2 regions of the Enterobacter chinensis genome follow, and region 2 is predicted to be linked to the other one. Evidence: predicted binding sites of a transcription regulator. Region 2 holds the regulator's gene; the other holds the start of a gene.
The links. The regulator CRP, encoded in region 2, controls carbon source genes, mostly activating them, when cyclic AMP is high. The targets are predictions, from matches to a motif close to ATGTGANNNNNNTCACAT.
Positions count from the first base shown of each region.

Region 1: a site for CRP is predicted at 1,821-1,838, ahead of PYW49_RS14345 (mannitol dehydrogenase family protein). Genes of this name have one in related genera too.

Region 1 is NZ_JARDVI010000004.1:349,405-353,619, forward strand. Features, by position in the region: gene PYW49_RS14340 (CobW family GTP-binding protein) at 1-138, opposite strand, end outside; gene PYW49_RS14345 (mannitol dehydrogenase family protein) at 263-1,729, opposite strand; gene uxuA (mannonate dehydratase) at 1,935-3,125, shown strand; gene yeiP (elongation factor P-like protein YeiP) at 3,243-3,815, opposite strand; gene PYW49_RS14360 (YkgJ family cysteine cluster protein) at 3,980-4,215, shown strand, end outside.
Region 2 is NZ_JARDVI010000008.1:48,857-53,071, forward strand. Features, by position in the region: gene PYW49_RS20915 (phosphoribulokinase) at 1-728, shown strand, start outside; gene PYW49_RS20920 (OsmC family protein) at 808-1,212, opposite strand; gene crp (cAMP-activated global transcriptional regulator CRP) at 1,524-2,156, shown strand; gene PYW49_RS20930 (YccS/YhfK family putative transporter) at 2,214-4,215, shown strand, end outside.

The DNA.
Region 1 (4,215 bases), on a different contig from region 2:
GCCATCAATGCCCACCTCGCCAAATTCATTGACCAGCACGGCCCATTTCTCGGCCGGATCTTTATTCGCCAGCAGGTGGAGAATGGAGGTGGTTTTACCGCTGCCGAGAAAACCGGTGATGAGGTTGGTTTTGGTCACGTGTGCTCCGCAAGAGAAGTGTGATGCTATAACTCTGTTCTCTCTATCCTGGCGAAAAACGTGACCTGTGAGAAGGGAAAGGGCGAACGGAGGCCTCATCCGTTCGCGTTAAGCGCAATAATCGTTAAATATTTAACGTTTCGATAACAGCCTGGCGTGCGCCATGGCGGGTAATGCGCTGCCAGGCCTCGCTGACAGCCTCAATAAAAACGCTATTTTGCGCGAGATCGTGTCCAAAGACCTCACTCAGCCCCAGCAGCGCGTTGACGCGGTCATCCTCGCTGCTGGCGTTGACCATCGCGCGGATTTTATCGCTGAGGGGATCGCGAACATCAATCGCATTGCCACGGTCATCGGTACCGCTGACGTAGCGTAGCCAGCCGGCCACGCCCAGGGCCAGCAGCGGCCATGGCGTTTTTCGCTCAAGATGAACGCGGATCCCATCCAGCATTCTTTGCGGAAGCTTCTGGCTACCGTCCATTGCGATTTGCCACGTACGATGCTGTAGCGCCGGGTTGGCAAAGCGTTCGAGCAGGCTATCGGCATATGCGGTGAGGTCGACATCTTTAATACGTAATGTGGGAGCCTGTTCATCCAGCATGAGCCGCCGGGCGGCAGCACGGAATGCAGCGTCCTCCATGCATTCATTGATATGCGCGTAGCCCGCGAGGTATCCCAGATACGCCAGGAAAGAGTGGCTGCCGTTGAGCATGCGTAATTTCATCTGCTCCCATGGCAGAACATCCTGCACCATCTGGACACCTGCAACTTCCCACGCTGGACGGCCGGCGACAAAGTTATCTTCCACTACCCACTGAATAAACGGTTCGCAGCTGATGGCACACGGATCTTCAACGCCGAGCGCGTCGGTGATTTCCGCCAGCGAGGCTTCAGTCGCGGCGGGAACAATCCTGTCGACCATCGTTCCCGGGAAACTCACATGGCTATCAATCCATTCTGACAGCGCTGCGGAACGTTTCTGCGCCATGCCCAGCACCGCATTTTTTACCACGTGCCCGTTATCAGGGATATTGTCGCAGGAAAGCACGGTAAATGCGGGCAAGCCGCGCTCACGGCGACGGTGGAGCGCTTCGACCAGTATCCCTGGAGCGGAATGCGGCGCGGAGGGGTTTTCAAGGTCGTGGACGATCCGCGCGTTGTGCAGATCAAGTTTACCGGTGGCGGGATCGATGCAATAGCCTTTCTCCGTGATGGTGAGCGACACAATAGCGACCTGAGGCTCACAAAACTTCTCAATAATCGCCGACAGAGAGTCCAGCTTTGCGTTCAGGCATTCATGGACGGCACCAATGATGATCGGCTGATTACCTTCAGCGCCTTTCTCCAGCACGGTAAACAGATGATCCTGCGCGCGCAGCTGACTCATCAGCACATCGCCGCTGAAAAGGCTAATCTCACAAATACCCCAGTCGCCGCCTTTTTCATTCAGCACGCGGTTTGTTAACAAGGCCTGGTGCGCGCGGTGAAATGCACCAAAGCCAAAATGGACGATGCGGGAGCGTAATTGCGCGCGATCGTAGCGAGGTTGCTGAACGTGGGCAGGAAGCGAGGTGGAGGCAATTGTCTTCATGAAATACACACCTGATTAACCATTAATTAACAATGCCAGTGTAAAGTTATATGACAGCAAATAAAATTGGTGAGCCGTAAATATCCCCGTTATGTGAGTTTGATCAATCAATGTGTGGCGGTATGTTGACCCTTAGCGGCAAACATGTATGGTAGTCGTCATTGCAGTAACGCATATTGGTATAACAACTTAAGAGGGTGAGGCAATGGAACAAACCTGGCGTTGGTACGGGCCGAACGATCCGGTTTCTCTTGATGATGTGCGTCAGGCTGGCGCAACGGGTGTCGTCACGGCGCTGCATCATATTCCTAACGGTCAGGTATGGCCGGTTGAAGAAATTCAACAGCGTCAGGCGCTGCTGGCAGAGAAGGGATTAACCTGGTCTGTGGTGGAAAGTATTCCGGTTCATGAAGATATCAAAACCCATTCAGGGGAGTACCAGACCTGGATTGCTAACTACCAGCAGAGCATTCGCAACCTGGCGGCCTGCGGTATTGATACAGTCTGCTATAACTTCATGCCCATTCTGGACTGGACGCGGACCGACCTTGAATATCAGATGCCGGACGGTTCAAAAGCGCTGCGTTTCGATCAGATTGCCTTTGCGGCATTCGAACTGCACATTCTTAAACGTCCTGGCGCCGAAGCGGATTACACCGCAGAAGAGCAGCAGCAGGCGCTGGCGTGGTTTAACGCCGCCAGTGACGCAGACATCGAAAAACTGACCCGTAATATTATTGCTGGCCTGCCGGGTGCAGAAGAGGGTTATACGCTGGATCAGTTCCGCGCGCGTCTGGCGGAGTACGGCGATATTGATAAGCACCAGCTGCGTGAAAATATGGCGTATTTCCTGCGTGCTATCGTGCCGGTAGCTGAAGAGGCAGGAGTACGCCTGGCTGTGCACCCGGACGATCCACCGCGTCCTATCCTGGGCCTGCCGCGTATCGTTTCCACCCTTGAAGATATGCAGTGGCTGAAAGAGACGGTAAATAGCATCTATAACGGCTTTACCATGTGTACCGGCTCCTACGGCGTGCGCGCGGATAACGATCTGGTACGGATGATTGAAACCTTCGGCGATCGTATCCACTTCACGCATCTGCGCGCGACCTGTCGTGAAGAGAACCCGAAAACCTTCCACGAGGCGGCGCACCTTGGCGGTGATGTGAATATGGTCGCGGTGGTGGACGCTATTCTGGCGGAAGAGGCGCGTCGTAAGCAGGCGGGCGATGTGCGTCCTATTCCATTCCGCCCCGATCACGGACACCAGATGCTGGACGATCTGCGTAAGAAAACTAACCCAGGCTATTCGGCGATTGGCCGTCTTAAAGGGATGGCGGAAGTGCGCGGCGTTGAGCTGGCGCTGAAGATGACGAAGTATCCGGAGCTTCTGTAAGCTCTGTTGCCCGGTGGCGCTACGCTTACCGGGCCTACAAAAAAACCGGCCTGAGAGCCGGTTTTTGTGTTTTTGTAGGTCGGGTAAGGCGAAGCCGCCACCCGACAAATGCCGCAATCAGTCAGCGCGACCCATATAGCGTTTTTCTTCGATATGGATGCGGATTTTCTCGCCAGCAGAGAGATATTCCGGAACCTGCACAACCAGGCCGGTCGTCAGGGTAGCCGGTTTGTTGCGCGCACTTGCGGACGCGCCTTTGATGCCTGGCGCCGTTTCAACGATTTCCAGATCGACGGTCTGAGGCAGTTCCAGCGCCAGCAGCACGCCGTCCCAGGTCAGGACCTGCATGTCAGGCATACCGCCTTCAGGGATGAACAGCAGCTCTTCTTCAATCTGATCTTTGGTGAAGATGTATGGAGTGTAATCTTCTTTGTCCATGAACACGTATTCGTTGCCGTCGATGTAGGAGAAATCGACATAGCGACGGGTCAGGGTCACGGTATCGACGATATCGTCACCTTTAAAGCGCTCTTCCACTTTCAGGCCGGTACGCACATCGGCGAAACGCATTTTGTACAGCGTTGCTGCACCACGGGCGCTCGGGGCCTGAATGTCGATATCTTTCACAATCAGCAGTTTGCCGTTGTAATTTAGCACCATACCTTTCTTAATTTCGTTCGCTCTTGGCATTGCAGTAATCCTGTTTACGGGAGGTAAAAAATATCGCGCCAAATTACTCGCGCGCGGCCTTTCAGGCAAGTGGAATTCGTGGCTTTTGCTATCAATACGCAAAAGGTGTTACTGTGCGCGCGATGCCCGACTACGCGGGCGTCCGCCAGCGAAAGAGAGCATTTATGGATTGCCGTCCAGACTGTGGCGCGTGCTGTACAGCACCGTCCATTTCAAGTCCCATTCCAGGAATGCCCGAGGGTAAGCCTGCCAATACCCGCTGCGTTCAGCTCTCGGAAACGAATCTGTGTATGATCTTTGGTTCGCCTTTGCGCCCGAAGGTCTGCTCCGGGCTTCAGCCCACTGCCGAAATGTGTGGCAGCACGCGCGGGCAGGCGATGACGTACCTTCTTGAATTGGA
Region 2 (4,215 bases):
CACGTCCGGAGATGGACATGGCCATCCGTAAGGCGCGCGATCTGGGTAAACACATCAGCTACTTCGGCCCGGAAGCCAATGACTTCGGCCTGCTGGAACAAACCTTTCTGGAATACGGTAAGAGCGGCAAAGGGCAGTCCCGCAAGTATCTGCATACCTATGATGAAGCCGTGCCCTGGAATCAGGTGCCGGGCACCTTCACCCCCTGGCAGCCGCTGCCGGAACCCACCGATGTGCTGTTTTACGAAGGATTACACGGCGGCGTGGTCACGCCTCAACACGACGTGGCGCGTCACGTGGATCTGCTGGTCGGGGTGGTCCCTATCGTTAACCTGGAGTGGATCCAGAAGCTGACGCGTGACATGAGCGAGCGCGGCCACTCGCGCGAGGCGGTGATGGATTCCGTCGTTCGTTCAATGGAAGACTACATCAATTACTTAACGCCGCAATTCTCCCGCACGCACATTAACTTCCAGCGCGTGCCGACGGTGGACACCTCCAACCCGTTCGCCGCCAAAACGATACCGTCCCTGGATGAGAGCTTTGTGGTGATCCATTTCCGCAATCTTGAAGGTATCGATTACCCCTGGCTGCTGGCGATGCTGCAGGGCTCATTTATTTCGCACATGAATACGTTGGTAGTGCCGGGCGGGAAAATGGTGCTGGCGATGGAATTAATCATGACGCCGCTGGTGGAGCGGTTGATGGAAGGGAAGCAGATCGCATAATCAGTTTTGCCCGGTGGCGCTGCGCTTACCGGGCCAACAATCCGTAGGGCGGGTAAGCGCAGCGCCACCCGCCAAAAGATTAAGCCTCGATCACTTCATACGAATGGGTAATTTTTACCGCTTTCTCCAGCATTAACGCCACAGAGCAGTACTTCTCCGCAGACAGGTCCACCGCACGCGAGACCGCCGCGTCTTTCAGTTCTTTACCGGTGACAACAAAGTGCAGATTAATGTGGGTGAACAGGCGTGGCGCCTCTTCGCGACGTTCTGAGGTGAGTTTAACCTCGCAATCTGTCACGTCATGACGACCTTTTTGCAAAATCGACACTACGTCAATCGCACTGCATCCACCTGCTGCCATCAGCACCATTTCCATTGGGCTTGGTGCTTTGTCGCCGGAGTTACCATCCATCAAAATCTGGTGTCCTGACGCGGACTCGCCCAGGAACGTTAAACCTTCAACCCACTTCACGCGCGCTTGCATATTTTTGAACTCCAACGTTGCATTTTTGGTGACAGATTACGCGTGTGTTACATTTCTCGCAATGGAAGGCGACCTGCATCATGCTGAAGCGAGACACCAGGAGACACGCGGCGAAAGCTATGCTAAAACACTCAGGATGCTACAGTAATACATTGACGTTACACGTGTATGCAGAGGACATCAAACTTTACTGGCTGCGAAACGTTACGGTAGCCGACTTCCCAGGGTATGGGTAAGAATTCGATTGCAACCCCAGAGTCCGGATGCATCTGATGACTCTGGTGACAGCTTATAACAGAGGATAACAGCGCATGGTGCTTGGCAAACCGCAAACAGACCCGACTCTCGAATGGTTCTTGTCTCATTGCCACATTCATAAGTACCCATCGAAGAGCACGCTGATTCACCAGGGTGAAAAAGCGGAAACGTTGTATTACATCGTTAAAGGCTCGGTGGCAGTGCTGATCAAAGATGAAGAAGGGAAAGAAATGATCCTTTCTTATCTGAACCAGGGCGATTTCATCGGTGAACTGGGCCTGTTTGAAGAGGGCCAGGAACGTAGCGCCTGGGTTCGTGCAAAGACAGCATGTGAAGTGGCTGAAATTTCTTACAAGAAGTTCCGTCAGCTGATTCAGGTTAACCCTGACATCCTGATGCGTCTTTCTTCCCAGATGGCGCGCCGTCTGCAGGTCACCTCAGAGAAAGTGGGTAACCTCGCCTTCCTGGACGTGACCGGCCGTATTGCGCAGACCCTGCTGAACCTGGCGAAACAGCCAGACGCAATGACCCACCCGGACGGCATGCAAATTAAAATTACCCGTCAGGAAATTGGTCAGATCGTTGGTTGTTCCCGTGAGACAGTAGGCCGTATCCTGAAAATGCTGGAAGATCAAAACCTGATCTCCGCCCACGGTAAAACCATCGTGGTCTACGGAACGCGTTAATTCCGCTTAAACGGCGTGCCACCACAAGGTGTCACGCCGTTTTTGTCTCTACTCCCCATGTGGCGCAGGCTGATCTATCACCCGGAAGTTAACTACGCACTGCGACAAACGCTGGTGTTATGTCTTCCTGTGGCCGTAGGCCTGATCCTCGGACATCTTCAGCAAGGCCTGCTGTTTTCTCTCGTCCCTGCCTGCTGCAACATTGCCGGTCTGGACACGCCGCATAAGCGCTTTTTCAAACGCCTGATTATTGGCGGCTGCCTGTTTGCGGGCTGTAGCCTCGCCGTACAGCTTCTGCTTGCCCGGGATATTCCGCTGCCGCTGATTCTGACCGTGCTGGCCATGACCCTCGGCGTCACGGCCGAAATCAGCTCGCTGCATGCCCGCCTGCTTCCCGCCTCATTGATTGCGGCCATTTTCACGCTTAGCCTCGCCGGAAATATGCCGGTGTGGGAGCCGCTGCTGATCTACGCCCTGGGAACGCTGTGGTACGGGCTGTTTAACTGGTTTTGGTTCTGGCTGTGGCGCGAACAGCCGCTGCGTGAATCCCTGAGCCTGCTCTATGTGCAGCTGGCGGATTACTGCGAAGCCAAATACACCCTGCTCACCCAGCATACCGATCCGGAAAAATCCTTGCCGCCGCTGCTGACGCGCCAGCAAAAGGTGGTGGATCTGATAAGCCAGTGCTATCAGCAGCTGCATATGCTCGCCGCCAACAAGAACCACGAATACAAACGGCTGCTGCGCACCTTCCAGGTTGGGCTGGATCTGCAGGAGCATATCTCCGTTAGCCTTCACCACCCGCAAGAGGTGCAAAAGCTGGTCGAGCGCAGCCACGCCGAAGCGGTGATCCGCTGGAACGCGCAGACCGTGTCGGCGCGCCTGCGGGTCCTGGCTGACGATATTCTCTACCACCGCTACCCCACGCGCTTTAACATGGAAAAACAGCTCGGCGCACTGGAGAAAATCGCGCGCCAGCATCCGGATAACCCGGTCGGCCAGTTTGCCGCCTGGCACTTCAGCCGCATCGCCCGCGTGCTGCGTACACAGCGCCCGCTTTACCCCCGCGATCTGATGGCGGATAAGCAAAAGCGGCTTCCGTTATTGCCCGCGCTCAGAAGCTATCTTTCTCTTAAATCTTCCGCTCTGCGCAACGCCGCCAGAATTAGCGTTATGCTCAGTACCGCCAGCCTGATGGGCATGGCGCTGCATCTGCCAAAACCCTACTGGATCTTAATGACCGTGCTGTTTGTCACCCAGAACGGTTACGGCGCTACGCGGGTGCGTATTCTGCATCGGGCCGGCGGAACGATGGCGGGGCTGATTATTGCGGGCGTGACGCTGCACTTCCACGTGCCGGAAGGTTATACCCTGGCAGGGATGCTGGCGATTACGCTGGTAAGCTACCTGATTATCCGCAAAAACTACGGCTGGGCGATGGTGGGCTTCACGGTGACGGCGGTATACACACTGCAGCTGCTCACGCTCAATGGCGAACAGTTTATTGTCGCCAGGCTGATTGATACCCTGATCGGCTGCCTGATTGCCTTTGGCGGCATGGTCTGGCTGTGGCCGCAGTGGCAAAGCGGGCTGCTCAGGCAGAACGCTCACGACGCGCTGGAGGCCGACCAGCAGGCCATTCGCCTGATCCTGAGCGACGACCCGCAGCCCTCCCCGCTGGCTTATCAGCGGATGAAGGTCAACCAGGCGCACAACGCCCTGTTCAACTCGCTCAACCAGGCAATGCAGGAGCCGGGCTTTAACTCGCACTATCTGGCGGACATGAAGCTCTGGGTGACCCACAGCCAGTTTATCGTCGAGCATATTAACGCCATGACGACGCTGGCGCGCGAGCACACGATGCTGACGCCAGACCTGGCGCAACGTTACCTGCAGTCGTGTGAGATTGCGTTGCAGCGCTGTCAGCAGCGTCTGGAATATGACTCGCCGGGTGAGTCGGGAGATTCGAATATTCTGGAAGCGCCGGAGACGTTAACCCACGGGCCTATGAGCACCCTGGAGCAACATTTACAGCGCATTCTGGGGCATCTGAACACCA